DNA from 4 places in the Gordonia sp. SCSIO 19800 genome. Region 2 is predicted to be linked to each of the others. Evidence: predicted binding sites of a transcription regulator. Region 2 holds the regulator's gene; each other region holds the start of a gene.
What was found. Region 2 encodes LexA, which represses DNA repair genes until DNA is damaged. Its sites were predicted from a motif close to CGAACANNTGTTCG; they were not measured.

Region 1: a site for LexA is predicted at 3,153-3,166, ahead of KB201_RS00615 (HNH endonuclease signature motif containing protein). Genes of this name have one in related genera too.
Region 3: a site for LexA is predicted at 3,462-3,475, ahead of KB201_RS15790 (HNH endonuclease signature motif containing protein). Genes of this name have one in related genera too.
Region 4: a site for LexA is predicted at 1,288-1,301, ahead of KB201_RS07855 (HNH endonuclease signature motif containing protein). Genes of this name have one in related genera too.

The regions. Positions count from the first base shown of each region.
Region 1 covers NZ_JAGRQM010000001.1:132,482-137,449, forward strand. Annotated here, with positions in the region: gene KB201_RS00595 (type I restriction endonuclease subunit R) at 1-980, shown strand, start outside; gene KB201_RS00600 (hypothetical protein) at 973-1,878, shown strand; gene KB201_RS25225 (hypothetical protein) at 1,985-2,368, opposite strand; gene KB201_RS00610 (DUF433 domain-containing protein) at 2,295-2,963, opposite strand; gene KB201_RS00615 (HNH endonuclease signature motif containing protein) at 3,181-4,890, shown strand; gene KB201_RS00620 (sigma-70 family RNA polymerase sigma factor) at 4,921-4,968, opposite strand, start outside.
Region 2 covers NZ_JAGRQM010000005.1:287,563-292,530, forward strand. Annotated here, with positions in the region: gene KB201_RS08755 (phosphoenolpyruvate--protein phosphotransferase) at 1-1,573, shown strand, start outside; gene lexA (transcriptional repressor LexA) at 1,551-2,255, opposite strand; gene KB201_RS08765 (LysM peptidoglycan-binding domain-containing protein) at 2,480-3,019, shown strand; gene nrdR (transcriptional regulator NrdR) at 3,119-3,619, shown strand; gene hrpA (ATP-dependent RNA helicase HrpA) at 3,593-4,968, opposite strand, start outside.
Region 3 covers NZ_JAGRQM010000013.1:128,575-133,542, reverse strand. Annotated here, with positions in the region: gene metH (methionine synthase) at 1-423, shown strand, start outside; gene KB201_RS15795 (crotonase/enoyl-CoA hydratase family protein) at 462-1,229, shown strand; gene KB201_RS15790 (HNH endonuclease signature motif containing protein) at 1,814-3,436, opposite strand; gene KB201_RS15785 (manganese-dependent inorganic pyrophosphatase) at 3,653-4,576, opposite strand; gene KB201_RS15780 (MFS transporter) at 4,713-4,968, shown strand, end outside.
Region 4 covers NZ_JAGRQM010000005.1:95,531-100,498, reverse strand. Annotated here, with positions in the region: gene KB201_RS07855 (HNH endonuclease signature motif containing protein) at 1-1,273, opposite strand, end outside; gene KB201_RS07850 (Rv2640c family ArsR-like transcriptional regulator) at 1,640-2,002, opposite strand; gene KB201_RS07845 (ArsI/CadI family heavy metal resistance metalloenzyme) at 2,102-2,587, shown strand; gene KB201_RS07840 (low molecular weight phosphatase family protein) at 2,611-3,021, opposite strand; gene KB201_RS07835 (arsenate reductase ArsC) at 3,018-3,443, opposite strand; gene KB201_RS07830 (three-helix bundle dimerization domain-containing protein) at 3,485-4,168, opposite strand; gene arsB (ACR3 family arsenite efflux transporter) at 4,161-4,968, opposite strand, start outside.

The sequences.
Region 1 (4,968 bases), on a different contig from region 2:
ACTGGCGAAGCAAGGCCAAGGACCCCGACCGCGGGTGGATGAAAGCGGCCGTCGGCCTGACCGAGTACCTGCGCTCGCCCGAAACCCCGGGCAACGCAGGGTCCGAAGACGAGGAGACTCTCGGCGGACGCTACCGCTCCCTCTCCGCCCATCTCGCAAGAGCCTGGGCACTAGCCGGTGGAGAGAAGTCGCTCGGCGAGTTGCGGCCGACGGTCCAGTTCTATGAAGAAGTCCGCGTCTGGATGGGCAAGTTCGACGCCGCCGACCGGCAGGCCGAAGGTCGCCCGGTTCCGGAGGAGATCAAACGCCTGCTGTCGTCCTTGGTGGCGCGCTCCACCGCGAGCGGTGAGATCGTCGACATCTACGACGCGGCAGGACTTCCCAAGCCGTCGTTGTCCGACCTCGGGCCCGACTTCGAGACCAAGGCCAAGGCCGCCACCAACCCGCACCTGGCGATCGAAGCGCTTCGCGCGACCCTGACCGAGGAATCGGCGCGTGCAACGCGGAACAACGTCGTTCGGCAGCGTGACTTCTCCGAGCGGATCACCGATCTGATGAAGCGCTACACAAACCAACAGATCACCTCCGCCGAAGTCATCGCCGAGCTCATCGCGATGGCCAAAGAAGTGGCGGCGGAGGGAAGCCGCGGTGAACGCTTCTCACCCGCTCTGAGCGAGGACGAACTCGCCTTCTACGACGCCGTTGCGAAGAACGAGTCGGCGGTCGAGTTCCAGGGCGACGAAGTCCTCGCCCAAATCGCGCGCGAGCTGGTCCGGATCATGCAGCGCGACACCAAATTCGACTGGACCGTCCGCGACGACGTGCGCGCGAAACTGCGGTCCTCCATCAAACGCTTGCTGGTCAAGTACAAATACCCGCCGGACAAGCAGCCGGCCGCCATCACCACGGTGTTCGAGCAGATGGAGATGATGGCACCTAGGTTCGCAGCAGAGAACGCCCCGGGAGACGACGATGACTGAGCGCTGGATCGATTGGTCTTCTGATGCACGCGATCGATTCACGCGTGTCATCTCCGATCTGAGGGAGCTGTCGCTCCTCCCTGACACGACGTCCGCAGACGACATCAGTTCGCTCGTGTCAGACATGCTTGACCGGCGCGATCAGATCGCCACCAAAACGTGGGACTCCAAGGCGTCCGAAATCCCGGTGCAGGATGGAAAAACCGCTCTGCGCCAGGTTTCCGAAGTGCTGTACGCCGCCGACCAAGCAGTGATCGACGAGCTCGTCTCGCGGATCCCAGCGAAATCGGTTCATGAGCGGATGAACTCCGCTGCGTATCTCGCAGCCGAGATCGACGCGGCGACAGCCGAAGCAGCGACGCTCGACTCGCACCGCTCAGGTGGTCCGGCAAGTCAGCAGGATGCCACCGATACCGAACTGCTCGGCGATCCCGCCGACTACGCCGGAATCGATCCCATCGAAGACGTGGCGATTCCGCCCCGGGTCGTATGGACCGAAGCCGACCGCAAGATCGCCCTCGACGAAGCCGCCAGCGCGTACGGCGTCGCCCCTGGCGAGTGGTACTCGGTCGAATGGCCTCCGACCGACGCCACACTGTGGACCCCCGGGTATCTCGTCACCTCCGAGTGGAAGCCGTGCGACGAACACACCGACGACCCGGACAGCGACGAGGCACTGGAATGCGTCCAGTGCGAAGACTCTGTCACCACCGACATCGAAGAGATGGCCGTCTGGAAGTTCACCACAAGATTGACTCATCACCGAATCGGGTTCGACAGCAACGGTTCTCTGGTCGTCGAACGTTTCACCGAGGACATCGACCCGTCGTTTGAGGTACGCGAGATCACGCAGGACCCACGCCTTGTCCGCATCGGCCCGCCCCATGGACATCGCTGACGTCACGCCTGGAGGCCAACGACGACGGCTACATCAACTGCTCGAGACGCGGGCGTGGGTCACCGAAGACGCGCCACACGGACGGGGTGCCGCTCATGCAGTGCGTTCAGATGTCGCGCAGGTTCGCGTGGAGGGTATCAACCAGCTGCTGCCTGGTTGCCTGACCGTGAAACAGGAACAGGTGGATGCGAGCGCGCTTGTAGGCCTGCAATTCCGAGGGCGTGACGAGAATTGTGGTGTCCCGACCTATTGCCGCCCACCCGTTCCGGCCGACATCACGGAGCCAGCGTTCATCTGGCGTCCCCTCGGCTGCCGCGCGAGTTCCGTACACCGCAGCCGGAGTATGGACGATATAGCCGAGCTCTTCGATCGATCGCCGCAAGGTCCTGCCGGCGATATTCTCGTCCAGATAGAACTCAGGCGGTGCGGCCCAGGAGGACGCGGGCGGCGGTTCGAACCTGGGATCTCGAGATGTCGAACTCCTCGGCAACGACCTCGCCGTCCTCTCCGGCTTTCAGCATTGCAGCGACGTCCGCAAGGCGAGGTCCTGATGCTCCGAACCGAGGCTGCCCGAACGCAACATCTGGGTCGACGATGACCTTCTCCGGCTCCCATTCGCGTAGTTGTAGGCGGTTCGGATGCTCACCGTCCCAACTGACATATGAGATGTAGTCCTGGACGATCTCGCGGATGACATTCTGCCCGGATCGCGCTTCGATGAGCCCGGCACCGGCTCGGGTCTTGGCGAAGTCCCACAGGACATCAACACCGCCTGTGGCCAGATTCGGCGCTGTCAGCACGTAGTCACGACCGAAGTCCCGTTGCAGCTGCTCGAGCGCGGGACGGATCTTGCGAACGTGAACGCCTGCGCTGCGAAGGGCGTCGAGTACGTATGCCTCGGTCAGGGCGATGAAGGACACGTTTGCTTGTCGCTGTGGCGCGTCCACCACATGTAGAAGCGGTTCCCCACGGTCGTAGCCTTTCGCCCACCGGTGAAACGTCTGCTGACTGATGGCTAGATAGCGAGCCGCATCGCTCATGGTGAGAATGCCTGCATCAAAGCGAGGATCGCCGATGGTGGTCACGCTGCGTTCTACCTCCCGCCTGACCCTGGACTACAAGTTGTCGGTTGTAGCCACACCATGATGGCACCGTGAGCAGCTCTGAGGAGTCTGCACACCAACTGCGGTAGGCAGTGAGCACCCTCCGACCTGTCGGTGCGTCGTGATTTCATTCGACAAGAGTCTGAGGAAGTTGATAATCAACACTTGACTCGAACGCATGTTCGAGTATAGTGGTGGCATGTCATCGGGGGCGGGGGCCGGATCCACCACATCGGTGGACCCATCACAGGAGTCGGTCGAGCCACGCTTTCGTCCCGACCATGAACTCTCCGCTTCTGAACTCATCGAGGTCTTGAATCACTGCGCCGGCCTGGCGGCGGCGTCCGCGCATCGAATGATGGTCGTTGCCAGCCTCATTCACGATGAACGCGAGATGGACTACGCCCAGCGGCGCGCCGAGACGCACAGCGGCGAACTCGACTCCATCGAAGCCTTCGAGCACCTGTCCGCGCGAGTGGCTGCCGGCGAGAACCCCTACGAGCAGTTCGGGCCCAACGGTCTCGAGCAGGCCATCGCCGAAGTCGGTGCCACCCTCACCGTGACACCGGCTGAGGCGAAAAACCTCATCGAAGCCGGCGACGCACTGCGCTACCGACTCTCCTTCACCGGACACGCACTCGCGTGCGGTCGAATCGACAAGCGCCGCTTCCTCATCGCCCTCAAACGCACCGACCTCATCACCAACGACGAGGAGATGCAGACCGTCGACGCCCATCTCGCCGAAGCGATCTTCGCCCGCGCACCGATGTCCACGGCCCGGTTCACCGCCATGGTCGATTCCATCGTCGCCAAGTGGGCACCCGACGCGATCCGCCGACGCAAGGAGCGAGTGAAATCCGACCGCAAGGTGACCGTCACCCCCGACCGCTTCACACCCGGGCAGTCCCGGATCTCCGGCACGCTGCCCCATGCTGATGCCGCCGAGTTCGACGCCCGCCTGACGGCGATGGCCACCGCGGTCCACGCCGGCGACCCTCGAAAGTTGGCCAACCGCCGGGTCGATGCTCTGAAAGCGCTCGCGCGGGGCGAAGCTTCTATCGCGTGCGAATGCGACGACTGCCGACCTGCCGCAATGGACATTGAAGCCGACACCACCGGGGACGTCGACGCAGCGACAGTGGACACCGCCGACCACACGACTGAGGCACCCGCGCGCCACTCCGGGAACGATGACACCAACACCCCGGACAGCGACACGGTTGTCGCCGACCCTCCGGGTCCGGACGCGTCGCCGTCGTCATCGCTGGCGCCGCGCGCGACCTTTCACATCGTGGTGAACCTGTCGACCCTGTTCGGTCTCGACAACGACCCCGCTTTCCTCGACCGCCACGGCATCATCGACGCCGACACCGCCCGAACACTCCTCGCCGAAGCCCGCCGCACCTACATCCATCCCGCACCCGACGCACCCGACGGTTCACCGGCTCCCGACGCGGACAGTTCGACAACGCGATACACCCCCTCGAAGAAGCTCCAGGCGCTGGTGCGCGCCGGCGAACTGTGCTGCACCTTCCCCGGCTGCAACGCCCCGGTCTGGCAGATCGATCTCGACCACACCGAACCCTTCGATCACACCGACCCGCGTCGCGGTGGCCCGACCGATGCGCGCAACCTCAAACCGCTGTGCCGGTTCCATCACCGCATCAAGACCTTCACCAGCTGGCAGGACCACCAAGACGAGTCCCGCACCGCCTGGTTCACCACCCCCACCGGGCACATGTTCGTCGGCAACGCCTTCAGCGGACGCGACCTGTTCAACAAGCTCTTCCCCAGACGGTCACCCGATCATCCCGCCCGCGACAGACTCGACACGCAGCGCGACAACGACTTCCGACGCCACCAACGCGCCGAGAAGCGCTGGAACGACGCCAACCCGCCGCCCTTCTGAACACCGCAGAGGCCACATCGCCGGTCAGGACTACCTGGACACGGCGGGTGACGTCATGCGACGAATGTCGATCCGCAC
Region 2 (4,968 bases):
CGAGGTCACGCGCTTCGCCACCGCGGCCGGCGCCGTCGCCGCGCGGCTGCGCACGCGCGCGTCGCAGAACACCGGGGTGACGGCCGAGGTGCTCGCCGCGACGGCGGGCCTGGCCGAGGACCGCGGCTGGATCGGTGCCGCGACCGCGCTCATCGGCAAGGGCGCCCCCGCCGAGGCCGCTGCCGTCGCGGCCACCGAACAGTTCGCGGCGGTGTTCACCAAGCTCGGCGGACTGATGGCCGAGCGGGTCACCGATCTCAACGACGTGCGCGACCGGGTCCTCGCCGAACTGCTCGGCCTACCCGAACCTGGTGTGCCCACTCCGGAGGTGCCGTCGGTCCTGCTCGCCGACGACCTCGCGCCCGCCGACACCGCGGGCCTCGACCCCACGAGCACCATCGCCCTCGTCACCCGCCTCGGCGGACCGACCAGCCACACCGCGATCATCGCGCGCCAGCTGGGGATCCCGTGCGTGGTGGCGGTGGCCGACCTGGACGAGATCGAGCCCGGCACAACCGTTCTCGTCGACGGCAGCACCGGGCGGATCGAGGTGGAGCCCGATGCGGAGGCGGCCCGGGCTCGCGTCGACGAGGATCGGCGGCATGCCGCACTCGTCGCCGGCTGGACCGGTCCGGGGCAGACCGCCGACGGGGTGGCCGTGGCGGTGCTCGCCAACGTCGCCGACGGATCGTCGGCACGCGCCGCGGCCGGGTACCCCGTCGAGGGCGTCGGGCTCTTCCGCACCGAACTCGCGTTCCTCGAGCGTGCCGACGAACCGTCGGTGGACGAGCAGGCCGCGATCTACCGGGAGGTGCTCGATGCGTTCGACGGGCAGAAGGTGGTCATCCGCACCCTCGACGCCGGGTCCGACAAACCGCTCCGGTTCGTGACCCATCCCGACGAATCGAACCCAGCGCTCGGCGTGCGGGGCGATCGGATCGCGCTGGCGCACCCCGAGATCCGCGCGCATCAGCTCGACGCGATCGCGCAGGCCGCGTCGGGGTCGGCCGTCGCGCCGTGGGTCATGGCGCCGATGATCGCCTCGCCGGCGGAGGCGCGCACCTTCGCCGCCGAGGTCCGCGGCCGTGGTCTGGTCGCCGGGGTGATGATCGAGGTGCCCGCGGCGGCGATCCTGGCCGAAGCCGTCCTCGCCGAGGTGGACTTCGTGTCCATCGGCACCAACGATCTGACCCAGTACACGATGGCGGCCGACCGGATGTCGGCCGATCTCGCCGGACTGACCGACCCGTGGCAACCGGCCGTGTTGAGCCTCATCGCGGGTGTCGCGGCAGCGGGTGCACGTCAGGGAAAGCCGGTCGGGGTGTGCGGCGAGGCCGCCGCCGATCCGAACCTCGCCTGCGTGCTCGTCGGTCTCGGGGTCACCTCGCTGTCCAGCGCGCCGGCTGCTGCGGCGGCCGTGGGGGCCCGGCTCGGCGAGGTGTCCGCACCGGACTGCCGGGCCGCCGCCGAGGCTGCCCTGTCCACCTCGGATCCCGCCGCGGCGCGCGAGGCGGCCGCGGCGGTGCTCGACGGTTCGGTCGGTGGAGAGGTCAGACTCGCCGCATCACGGTGACGACCTTGCCGAGGATGACGGCATCGTTGCCCGGGATCGGATCGAACAGTTCGTTGTGCGGCATGAGCCAGACGTTCGGGCCCTGACGCTTGAAGGTCTTCACGGTGGCCTCGCCGTCGATCATGGCCGCGACGATGTCGCCGTTGTCGGCGACGTTCTGCTGCCGGACCACGACCCAGTCGCCGTCGCAGATCGCGGCGTCGATCATCGACTCGCCGACGACGCGCAACAGGAAGAGCGATCCCTCGCCGACGAGCTCACGGGGCAGTGGGAAGACGTCCTCGACGGCCTCCTCGGCCAGGATCGGACCGCCGGCCGCGATACGGCCGAGAACCGGCACGAAGGTCGGCTCGGGAAGCTGGCCGGCCGTCGGGGTGTCCGGCGACGGGGTGTCACTCGGGGCGATGTTGACCGCACGGGGACGGTTCGCGTCGCGCTTGAGCAGCCCCTTGCGTTCCAGCGTCCGCAACTGATGGGCCACCGATGACGTCGAGGCCAGGCCGACCTCGTCGCCGATCTCCCGGATGCTCGGCGGATAACCGCGCTCGCGCACCGAGCGGCGGATCACCTCCAGGACCCCGGCCTGTCGCGGGGTGAGTGAGGCCTCGGCGGCGGCGGCGTCGAACGGGGCCTCGTCGTCGGCGCCCCGCGCTCGGCCGCGCCTATCGCCGGTGTCACTCATGTTCGGTTCCTCTCGTCTTCGGAACGTGCTGGTAGATGGCTTGCGCCGGGTCCGAGCCTAGCGGAGTGCGACCGGCACCTCAAACATTTGTTCGATGTGTCGCGAGACTTTGTCGGGACGTCGTGCTACAAATTCGAACATCAGTGCATCGAACATCTGATCGATGTTCGAACACCGACCACCACACCCGCACGATCCCAGACACCCGAACACCGGAGGGCACCATGCGCACCGCCACTCTCGTCGCTCCCGTCCGCACCGACCGTCCCGACGCCGTCCGGCCGCGCACCGACCGCGCCGATCGCGTCCGGACCCGCGCCCCGCTGTCCGACGGCGGCCGACCGGTCGACAACCGGCCGGCCGGCACCCGGCCGCGGGGGGCATCGCCGGTGACCCCGCGGGTGGGCGGTACCCACTGTGGCTCTCCGGTCGGGGTCCGGGGACGTGGCCCGGTCGGGCCCGACGCGGCGGTGTTCCGTCGCCGCCGCCGCACCGCGGTCGCGCTCCTCGCCGGTGTCGGGCTGGCGTTCGTCGTGTGGGTGTTCGGTGTCGTCGGCCAGAATTACTCGGACTCGCTGACACCGTCCGCCGTGAGTTCCGAGGTCGTCCATGTGCGCTCGGGGGACTCGCTCAGCTCGATCGCCGGCCGGGTGGCACCCGAGATGCCGCGCGAGGTCGTGATCGACGAGATCGTCGCGATGAACGATCTGGGGTCGAGCGCGCTGCAGGTGGGCCAGCCCCTGCTCACCCCCCGGTACCGCTGAGGCCGGGCGGTATCCTCGATGTCACAGGGGCCGGCCGACAAGCGGCGGGGCGCACGCTTCGGGTGCGTTCCAGCGTCCCGCGACCTGCGTGAGGACACGATGCGCTGCCCCTTCTGCAAGAACGACGACACCAAGGTCATCGACTCGCGTGTCGCAGATGAAGGGCAGGCCATCCGCCGCCGTCGCTCCTGTGTGGAGTGCGGTCGCCGGTTCTCGACCGTGGAGAGCGCCGTGCTCGCGGTGGTCAAACGCAACGGCGTGACCGAGCCGTTCAGCCGGGAGAAGGTCATGCGTGGCGTGCGGCGAGCCTGTCAGGGCCGCCACGTCGCCGAGGACGCGCTCGCGCAGCTCGCCCAGCAGGTCGAGGACACGGTGCGCGCCAGTGGATCGGCCGAGATCCCCAGCAACGAGGTCGGACTCGCCATCCTGGGCCCGCTCCGCGATCTCGACGAGGTGGCGTATCTGCGCTTCGCCTCGGTGTACCGGTCGTTCGACTCGGTGGAGGACTTCCAGCGCGAGATCGACGACCTGAAGGCGGCATCGGGATCCGGGAGCGCGCTCGCCGAACCCGTGTCAGCCGAGTCGGTCCAGAGCTCGTAGGACCCGTTTCTCCGACACCGGGAACGCGGTGCCGAGACGCTGGGCGAACAGCCCCACGCGCAACTCCTCGACGAGCCACTGCGCTTCGTCGTCGACCACCGCCCGCCGGTGCTCGGGTACCTGTTCGAGGCGTTGGGCCCACCGTTCGACGACGCGATCGACGGCGGCCACCCCGGCCTGGTCGCGTGCTGCGGACGCGGGTAGTGCCTCCAGACGTGCTTGCGCGCCGTCGAGATAGCGCGGCAGATTCTCCAGGTGGCGTCGCGCGGTAGCCGCCACGAATCCGTCGAACACGAGGTGGGCGACCTGTTCGGCGACGTCGTCGGCAGCCAGCGAACCGGCGTGCCGGTCGATCGCCGCCCGCAGCGGGGACATCCGTTCGAGGGCTGCGACGGCCAGCGAGAAGTAGTCCGGTGCGGCCGCGGCGACCCGTGGCCGGATCCGTTCGAGCAGCGCCGAGAAGGATTGTGGTGAGCGAACCGCGGCGAGCTCTGCGTCGTCGATGTCGGCGACCGTGTCCCGAATGGCCCGTCGGGTGCAGTCGGCGAGCAGTGCCTCGGTGGTCGAGTACGGGCTCTGGCTCAGGGCGAGTCGTTCGACCGGACTCAGCGAGCCGGCGATCCGCTTGTGCAGCGGAGGTATCGCGAGGTCGAGGAGGGCGACGATCCCTCGTCGCAGGAGGCGGTCTCGTGTCTCGGGGCTCGCCGCATCGACGACGACGACGCCCCGCGCGTGGCCCTTCGCATCGGAGACCACGTCGATCGTCGGGTACCGGGTCAGCCGCTGCCCCGCGACATCGACCGTGGTCTGCTCGGCGAGCGAGCCGATCCCGTCTGCGGTCCAGGTCCGATACAGGGTGCGCGACACCGTCTTCGGCGCCGCGGGCGTTCCGGTCTGCTGAAGTTCGGGCAACGAGTCGGCGCGGGAGACGATCCGCCCGGAGTCGTCGGCCACCGCGAAATGCATGCGCAGGTGCGGCGGTACCCGGTCGGTGTCGAAATCGGCTGCGGTCACCCGCATCCCGGTGATCGCGGAGAGCTCGCGCGCCAGCCCGGTGGCCAGCGGCTCTTTGCGCGGGGTGAGCCGGCCGAGCGCGAGTTCGGCGAACCGCTGCGCGGGTGACATGCTCTTGCGCAGCTGTTTCGGTAGCGACTTGACCAGTGCGGTGGCCAGTTCGGCGCGCATGCCCGGTACCGACCAGTCGAAACCGGCCGGTCGGACATGGGGGAGCAGTGCCTGCGGGATCACGACGGTGACGCCGTCGTCGGGTGCGCCCGGTTCGAACCGGTAGCGCAGTTCGAGTCGGGTGTCGCCCTGCTGCCAGGCGCCGGGATAGTCCGTCGGGGCGA
Region 3 (4,968 bases), on a different contig from region 2:
GACGTGCTGCCGTTCCAGCTCGTCACCATGGGACAGCCGATCGCCGACTTCGCCAACAAGCTGTTCGCCGACAACGCCTACCGCGACTACCTCGAGGTGCACGGCATCGGCGTGCAGCTGACCGAGGCGCTCGCCGAGTACTGGCATCAGCGGGTGCGCAGCGAACTCGCGTTCGGCGACCGCACGATGGCCAGCGAGGACCCGGAGAACGCCCAGGGCTTCTTCGACCTCGAATACCGCGGCGCGCGTTTCTCGTTCGGTTACGGCGCCTGCCCTGACCTCGAGGACCGGGCGAAGATGATGGAGTTGCTCGAGCCGGGACGGATCGGCGTCGAACTGTCCGAGGAGTTGCAGTTGCATCCCGAGCAGTCGACCGACGCGTTCGTGTTGCACCATCCGGAGGCGAAGTACTTCAACACCTGACGTACTTCGCCACCGGATCGAGGGACGGGGGACAGGCCATGACGGTTCTGGAGCGGTCCGAGGGGCCGGTGCGGATCATCGGGATCGACCGGCCGGATCGGCGCAACGCCGTCGACCGCGCGACCGCCGATGCGCTGGCGGATGCCTTCCGGCGGTTCGACGCCGACGAGTCGGCGTCGGTGGCGGTGCTCTACGGCGAAGGCGGGACCTTCTGTGCCGGAGCCGATCTCAAGGCCATCTCGGACGGTGACCCGAATCGGGTGGCACCCGACGGTGACGGCCCCATGGGTCCGACTCGGATGACGTTGTCCAAGCCGGTCATCGCGGCGATCTCCGGGCACGCCGTGGCCGGCGGACTGGAGCTGGCGCTGTGGGCGGACCTGCGTGTGGTCGACGACGACGCCGTCTTCGGGGTGTTCTGCCGTCGCTGGGGTGTCCCGCTGATCGACGGCGGCACCGTCCGTCTGCCCCGTCTGATCGGCGGGAGCCGGGCCATGGATCTCGTGCTGACCGGCCGGGCGGTACCCGCCGACGAGGCATTGTCGATCGGGCTCGCCAATCGCGTCGTCCCGTCCGGGACCGCGCTACCGGCCGCGATCGCGCTGGCCGCCGAGATCGCCGCGTTCCCGCAGACGTGCATGCGCGAGGACCGGATGTCGGTCCTCGAACAGGACGGCCTGGACACGGACGCGGCCATCGCCAACGAACTCCGACACGGCATGGTCTCGCTCGCCACCGACACCCTGGCCGGCGCAAGCAGATTCGCCGGCGGCGCGGGCCGGCACGGGGAGGGCGTGGGCAGTTAGACGGTCCGACGAATGCGGAACGTCTCGACGCGCCAAGCTACTCACCAGCCCCTGCTCCCTGATCCGAAAGAACGCCCCGCCCCCGCTCCCTGAGGAGCGCCCGGAGCTTGCGGAGGGCGACCAACCCCGCTCCCTGAGGAGCGCCCGGAGCTTGCGGAGGGCGACCAACCCCGCTCCCTGAGGAGCGCCCGGAGCTTGCGGAGGGCGACCAACCCCGCTCCCTGAGGAGCGCCCGGAGCTTGCGGAGGGCGACCAACCCCGCTCCCTGAGGAGCGCCCGGAGCTTGCGGAGGGCGACCAACCCCGCTCCCTGAGGAGCGCCCGGAGCTTGCGGAGGGTGCGTCACGAAGGGTCTTCGCAACCCGACTCACCAGGACCCTTCGTGAAGGCCTCCGCATGCTCCGGCCTCCTCAGGGAGCAGTGATTGGGCTCGCGCCGAGCGCAACGGGTTCTTTCGCAGTCCACGACGGCCGTCAGGCCGCAGACACTGAGGTATGAGGAGCGATAGCCGCCGGGCCGAGCAAGGGACGAAGGAGCGCGTCGAGGTCGACGAGCTACGACGGGTCCTCTTGCGCTGTAGCGCAGTCAGTTGCGTGCGAGGTACTCGGCTAGGAATGCTTCGACGAGGGAGGGTCGGAGCTGTCGTTGGCCGGGTCGGGGTGGTCTCACGTCGATGACGTGGCTGGTTCTCGACCATGATCGACGCGCGTCGTCGTGGTGCCGGTTGTTCGGGCGCGCGTGATCGCCGGACCGCGTTGGTGGCCCGTGGATCTGCTCGCGCACGGTGTTCAGGTGTTGTGTGAATCGCCGCGGGATGTCGGGTCGGCGGTTGAGGCGTTCGGGGTTGGGTGGTGCGCCGGGTTCGGCGTTGAGTCGCCAGAGGCAGCGGCCTTCATCGGGTCCAGAGCGTTCGATGTGGGTGGTGTACTGGCCGGGATTGTCGCCGACCATGCGGTTATGACGGGGACAGGCTGGGGCGAGATCGTCGATGTCGGTGAGACCACCCTTGGCCCAGTCCTTCTGGGCGTGATGAAGCTCGACGTGGGTGGCGGGCTGATCACACCCGGGCGCCGAGCACACTTCGCCGTCAGGGCGGGCGAACGAGACGAGGCGTTGTTCGCGGGTGGCGAGTCGTTTCCCGCGCCCGAAGTGCAGGGGGACGGCGGTGGCGTTTTTGAAGATGGCCAACCACGGCTGGACCTCACCGGCCATCGCGATCAGGTCCCGGATGGGAAGCAGGGTGCCGGTGGCGGTGGTTGCGAGTCCGGCTTCGCGGATGAGGTCGTTGAGGTCGGCTTTGATGATCAGTTGCACGGGCAGGCCGCGGTGCGAGGTGCCGAGAGTCCCGTCGGCGAAACCGGCGGCGAGTGCGGCGTCGAGGGCGTCGTGGTTGATCTGCGCGGGAGTGCGGCTGTCACGGTCGGCCGCGGCTGTCAGGGCGTCGGGGTCGGCGGTGCCGACGGGTCCGGACGGTGAGTGGGGGTCGTCGGGGTTGTTGAGTCCGGGTTTGCCCCATACGGCGAACATCATCGTCAACCGGGCGGCGAGTTCGGGTGTGAGGGTGCCGGAGATCTTGGCGGTGCCATCGGCGCGTTGGCGGCCGATCCACAAGTTGCGGCGTCGTTTCTGGTCGGTGTCATCAGCCAATGTGCCGTCGGGGTCGAGATGAGCCAGCAACCGGGCACCGAGTTGGGTGATGTCGGCGGGTGTGTGGTCGACGGCGATCTCCGCCATCTGCCGTTCAGCCGCGACTTTCACATCGTGTGCGACGGCGTTGGGGATCTGGTCGAGGACATCGAGGGCGGCCTGCACGTGCGCGGAACCGGCCGCTCCTGCGGCGAACGCTTCGGCCAGGGTGGGGTGTTCGGGTGGTAGGACCTCGCCGCCGAGGCTGGTGCGGGTGGCGGTGGCGTCCATCTGCTTACGGCGTCGCATCGGGTTGGAGACTCGTAGCCGGTGTGTCATGTACTGCATGAGTGTTCGGCACCCGGCTTTGCGGGGCAGGTCGCGGGCCTCGACCTGATCGATCTGCCGGTCACCAGCAACAGTCAACCGTGCGATCGCTTTCTCGGTATCGGCTGCCACTTCGGCCAACTCGGCATCGGTGCACGGCCCCAGGTCGACCGTCTGCAACTCGTCCACGATGCGGTGGAGGTCGGCGATCAACTCGACGGCACGCGGCTGCGGCGTCGCTGATTCGTCAGACATGGCCACCCCCCAAGAACCGTAGCCGCGAATGTACGTTCGAGTGTACACCACAGTCGGCATCTCGCAACTCGAAAGTGTCTGTTGTGCAACGGTATTCGTCGGCGACAACTTGTCGGTGCGTTGTGGTAGATGGGGCGCCGGTTTGGGTTGTCCTCGAATTTTGTTGTTACGAGTCCTCTCTCGGCTGCGGATGTGCGCGGGGAGGCCAGAGACCGCTCAGACGTCCAGCACTTCGGTCAACTGCGGGACGATCTGCTTCTTGCGAGAGACGACGCCTTTGCCGAAGGCGTGGCCGTCGGCGACGGTGACACCCAGCGCCTGCTCGATGGCCGAGGCGGGTTCGCCGACCACGAGCAGGTCCGAGTCGGCCTTGATCACATCGGTGATGAGCAGGAGGTAGAGGTCGTAGCCGGCTGCCTCCTTCTCGGCGGTCATCGCCGTCAGGAACTCGTCGCGACGGTCGAGTATCTCGGCGGAGTCGACCGTGGTGATCTGCGAGACCCGCACCGTCTTCGGCCCCATGTCGAAGCTCTTGGAGTCCCGTCCGATGATCGCCGACACCGGCTCGTCGCCGAGCGCGGTCCCGGCCCGTAGAAGCGCGTCGCCGTACTCGTCGACGTCGACGCCCGCGATGTCGGCAAGCTCGGCGGCAGCGGCGCGATCGGCGTCGGTGCAGGTGGGGGAGTTGAACAACAGGGTGTCGGAGATGATCGCCGACAGCATGATGCCCGCCTGCGGGCGCGGGATCTCGACCCCGTTCTCCGCGTACATCCGGGTGAGAATCGTGCAGGTGCATCCGACCGGCTCGACGCGCATGTACAGCGGCGCCGCCGTCTCGAAATTGGCGATCCGATGGTGGTCGATGACCTTCAGAACGGTCACGTCGGTGATGTCGGCAACGCTCTGCTGGCGCTCGTTGTGGTCGACGAGCATCACCTCCGCCGGCGCGGCCGTCTCGATGACGCGCGGCGCGTCGAGTCCGAAATGCTCCAGTGCGAAGGCGGTTTCGAGACTCGGTCGGCCGAGGGCAACGGCCTCGACATCGCTGCCGAGCGCGGCTTCGAGGTGGGCGAGGCCGATCGCCGCCCCGATGGCATCGGTGTCGGGGTTGCGGTGTCCGAACACCAGGATCTTCGACATGGGACCTCGGCTTTCTCCTCGGCGGTGCGCGTGGGCCCAGACTACGACGATCCCGGCGCCTCGCGGGTCTCGTTCCCCGTGAGCATGATCCTCAGCGAGTCGCGCCGCCCCGGGGTCGGGGTTCTACATTGGCTCCATGTCCACGACCGGGCCTCGACGCGTCATCCTGGTCGTCTGCTGTCTGAGCATGTTCCTCGTCGGCCTCGACATCTCCGCGGTCAACGTGGCGCTGCCGTCGATCGGTGCCGATCTCGACGCCACGCCGTCTCAGCTCCAGTGGGTGGTCGACTCGTACACGTTGGTCGTCGCGAGCCTGCTCATCCTCGGTGGCACCACCGGCGATCGGCTCGGTCGCAGACGCATCTTCGGGGTCGGCCTCGCGATTTTCGGAA
Region 4 (4,968 bases), 190 kb from region 2:
TGTACCGCGTTGTCGAACTGTCTGCCTCGGGAGCCGATGCCAGTGGCGCGGCGGGGGTCGGTGCGGGATGGATGTAGGTGCGTCGCGCTTCGGCGAGGAGTTCTCGCGCGGTGTCGGCGTCGATGATGCCATGGCGGTCGAGGAACGCGGGATCGTCGTCGAGACCGATCAGGGTCGACAGGTTCACCACGATGTGAAAGGTCGCGCGCGGCGCCAGCGAGTCCGACGCCGAGTCGGTCGGCGCGGCCGGGTCATCGGCAGCGGTGTCGGGGGCTGACGGGTCGACGAAGGTGTCCGCATCCACCATCTCAGCAGCTGGTGCAGGCGGCTCGGCGGTATCCACTGTCGCTGGGTCGAAATCTGGTGCTGTGTCGGGTTCGGTTGCGGCAGGTCGACAGTCGTCGCATAGGCAGGTGATGGCGGCTTCGCCGCGCGAAAGTGCTTTGAGGGCATCGACCCGGCGATTGGCCAACTTTCGAGGGTCACCGGCGTGGACCGCGGTGGCCATCGCCGTCAGGCGGGCGTCGAACTCGGCGGCATCAGCATCGGGCAGCGTCCCGGAGATCCGGGACTGCCCCGGCGTGAACCGATCGGGGGTGACCGTCACCTTGCGGTCGGACTTCACTCGCTCCTTGCGTCGGCGGATCGCGTCGGGTGCCCACTTGGCGACGATCGAATCGACCATGGCGGTGAACCGGGCCGTCGACATCGGTGGGCGGGCGAAGATCGCTTCGGCGAGATGGGCGTCGACGGTCTGCATCTCTTCGTCGTCGGTGATGAGATCGGTGCGCTTGAGAGCGATGAGGAAGCGGCGCTTGTCGATTCGACCGCACGCCAGTGCGTGCCCGGTGAAGGAGAGTCGGTAGCGCAGTGCGTCGCCGGCCTCGATGAGGTCTTTCGCCTCGGCCGGTGTCACGGTGAGGGTGGCGCCGACTTCGGCGATGGCTTGTTCGAGACCGTTGGGCCCGAACTGCTCGTAGGGGTTCTCGCCGGCGGCCACTCGCGCTGATAGGTGCTCGAAGGCTTCGATGGAGTCGAGTTCGCCGCTGTGCGTCTCGGCGCGGCGCTGCGCGTAATCCATCTCGCGTTCATCGTGAATGAGGCTGGCAACGACCATCATTCGATGCGCGGACGCTGCCGCCAAGCCCGCGCAGTGGTTGAGGACCTCGACGAGTTCGGATGCGGAGAGTTCATGGTCGGGACGAAAGCGCGGTTCGACGGACTCCTGTGATGGGTCCACCGCCGTGGATCCGGCCCCCGCCCCCGATGACATGACACCATCGTACTCGAAAATATGTTCGAGTCAAGGCTTGATTTTTCCAAGTCCCGGATGTTATCTCGCAGGACATCGGTGACACTTCCGCATCAGGACATCGGTGACAGTGTGAGTGGTCTTGGTGGTGACACTTCGCTGTGAACGACAGTCGAGGAGCCGATCATCTGTGCAATGTCCGCCTGTCGCGGCACCGCACTGTTGGTGGGCTCGGTCCGGTTGTGCACAAGGGTGGTGGGTGCGCGCTCGCCTATGCGAGAGACTGACCTGACGCAAGCTATGTGGTCGTGACTTCCTCAGCCCGCCCGTCAGTCCAGGGCTCTGGCGGTGCTAGTGGAATGCCGCGACGTCAACGTCTGCACCGGTTCAGCAGCACCCGGTGGTGGCGCTGAGGACGTTGCGCAGTGCTTCTAGCGAGTCGGGTTGTGCGCGGTAGTAGACGTTCATTCCTCGGCGGTCAGGGCTCACCATGCCGGCCTTACGGAGCTGACCCAGGTGATGGCTGGTCGTCGCCTCGGTGAGGCCGACCGCGGTCGCGAGATCGCAGGTGCAGATTCCGTCACCGGTGTCGGCGAGCAGGATCGACACGAGCTTGATGCGCACGGGATCGGCAAGAGCCTTGAGCCGCAACGCGATCTCGAGCGCGGTGTCGTCATCGAGCGGGGCTGCCGATACCGGGGCGCAGCAGATCGGGGCACTGATGTCGACCATCGGCAACGTCTTCGGCATGCCCCGACCATACCCTGTCACTTGACATATGTCGAAAAGGTAGGCACCCTGCAGGGTGACCGTAGTTCGATATATGTCTCACAGGTGAAGGTGATGGCCATGTCCCGTATGCAGCTCGCGCTCAATGTTGATGATCTCGATACCGCAATCGAGTTCTACTCCAAGCTGTTCAACACCACCCCGGCCAAACGCAAGCCGGGATACGCCAACTTCGCAGTCGTCGAGCCGCCGTTGAAGCTGGTGCTGCTGGAGAATCCGGGCCAGGGCGGCACCATCAACCACCTCGGTGTCGAGGTCGAATCCAGCGAGAAGGTGCACGCCGAGATCGCCCGGCTGTCCGGGGAGGGCCTGTTCACCCAGGAGGAGATCAACTCGACCTGTTGTTTCGCGACGCAGGACAAGGTGTGGGTGACCGGCCCGGCGCAGGAGAAGTGGGAGGTCTACACCGTGCTCGCTGATTCCGACACGTTCGGGACCAGCCCGAAACTGTTGGAACAGACCACCACTGAGGACACCGAACCGGGTTCGGTGTGCTGCGGCGGCAGCGCCGCCAACCCGGCCGAGGCACGCACAGCCTGCTGCTGACGAGCCGCGGGTCGCGTTCTCGCCTACCGCGTGAGTCGGTCGGCGAGAGCGCGAATGCGGTGAGTGATGTCGTCGCGGATCAGCCGCATCCGCTCGACGCCGTCGATGCCCCGCTGCGAGGGCTCATCGGTGTCCCACACTTCGAGGACCACACCAGGCGGGGGCGTGACCTCGGCGGTGCCGACCACCACGACGAGATCCGCAGCCTGCATCAGTTCGTCGGTCAGTTGCCGCGGCTGGTGGCCGGCGACATCGGCGCCGACTTCGGCGAGCACCTGGGCAGACAGTTCGTTGACCTGCCCGCCGATCTTCGCACTGGTTCCAGCCGATGATGCTGCGATCTCGTGGGTGACCGTGGGCGTGAGATATTCGGCCATCACCGATTTTCCGCGGTTGGACACGCACACGAACAGCACCTGCGGTGGCGTGTTCATCGGCCGGCCTGCTGGTCGGCGGGTGCGAGTTCGTCGAGCAGATCCTCGACGAGCCTGCGGATCTGGTCGCGGATCGGGCGGACCGCGTCAATGCCTTGACCTGCTGGGTCGTCGAGGGCCCAGTCGCGGTAGCTGATGCCGGGGAATACCGGGCACGCATCGCCACAGCCCATGGTGATCACGACGTCGGAGGATTCGACGGCGTCGGGGGTGAGGATCTTGGGTGACTGGTCAGAGATGTCGATACCAACTTCAGCCATCGCCTCGATGGCAGCAGGGTTGATCGAGTCGGCGGGTGTGGATCCGGCGGAGCGGACCTCGACGCTGTCGTGGCCGAGTGCGGTGAGGAAACCGGCGGCCATCTGCGAGCGGCCCGCGTTGTGGACGCACACGAACAGCACGCTGGGTCGAGAGGAAGACATGACAGACAAGCCCTTTCGGGGATGGTGGAAGCTCGGGAAAGTCACACACGTTCGGTCGCGAGCTCGACCAAGAGCTCGCGAACTCGGGTATCGAGATCGTCGCGGATCGCGCGAACCTCGTTGAGGGGGCGGCCCTGCGGATCAGAGACCGTCCAGTCCAGGTAACGCTTGCCGAGATAGATCGGGCACGCGTCGCCGCAACCCATCGATACCACCACGTCAGCGGCGGCGACCACATCGTCGGTGAGCGGCTTGGGGTACTCGGTCCCCAGATCGACACCGATCTCAGACATCGCCTCCACGACGGTCGGGTTGATCGAATGAGCCGGCACCGATCCGGCCGAGCGCACATGCACTCGCCCGGCGGCGTGATGGGTTAGCAGTCCGGCAGCCATCTGCGAGCGCCCGGCGTTCTGCACGCAGATGAACAACACCTCGGGCACATCCTTGGGCACTGAACCCTCGGCCTGGGCCAGGGCGCGTAACCGATCGGCAGCGAACCGGCCGGCGAGAGTCGTCAGGTGCGCATGCACCCGCGAGGTGCGCCGTAACGCGGTGTACGACTCGAAGACACAGCGTTCGACCGTCTGCCGAGACACCACCCCCTCGTACTTTGCGGCCAGGTCAGCGGCCGTGCGGGCAAGCACGGTATGGGGCATCAACAGTTCAGGTTGGGCGCGGTGTTCACCGCGCCTCAGACGTTCGTCCAACATGTACTCAGACATCGCGAGCGGTCTCCTTCACCCCGTCTGGGCTGGAACTGGCAGCGGCGGTCGGGCCGGTGAGGCGCTTCCGCAACGCGAGGGACACATAGACCAAGGCCACGAGGACGGGAACCTCGATGAGCGGTCCGATGACCCCGGCCAGGGCCTGCCCGGAGGTCGCACCGTAGGTGGCGATCGCAACCGCGATGGCGAGTTCGAAGTTGTTGCCCGCGGCAGTGAATGCCAGCGTGGTGGTGCGCGCATACCCCAAACCCATCGCGGCGCCGAGCGCGAACCCACCGCCCCACATCACCGCAAAGTAGATCAGCAGCGGCAGAGCGATCCGCACGACATCCCAGGGCTGCGAGGTGATCTGCTCACCCTGCAACGCGAACAGGATGACGATCGTGAACAACAATCCGTAGAGCGCCCACGGCCCCAGGCGCGGCAAGAACGACGACTCGTACCACTCACGACCCTTGGTGCGTTCACCAATCCGGCGGGTCAGATAGCCTGCGACCAAAGGGATGCCGAGGAAAATCAGCACCGACTTCGCGATCTGCCAGGGCGAGGCGTCGATGGTCGTCTGTTCCAGGCCGAGCCAGCCGGGCAGCACCGAGAGGTAGAACCACCCGAGCACGGCGAACATCACCACCTGAAACACCGAGTTCAGGGCGACCAGGACGGCAGCGGCTTCGCGGTCACCGCACGCCAGGTCGTTCCAGATGATGACCATCGCGATACATCGGGCCAGCCCGACGATGATCAGTCCGGTCCGGTACTCCGGCAAGTCCGGGAGCAGCAGCCAGGCCAGCGCGAAC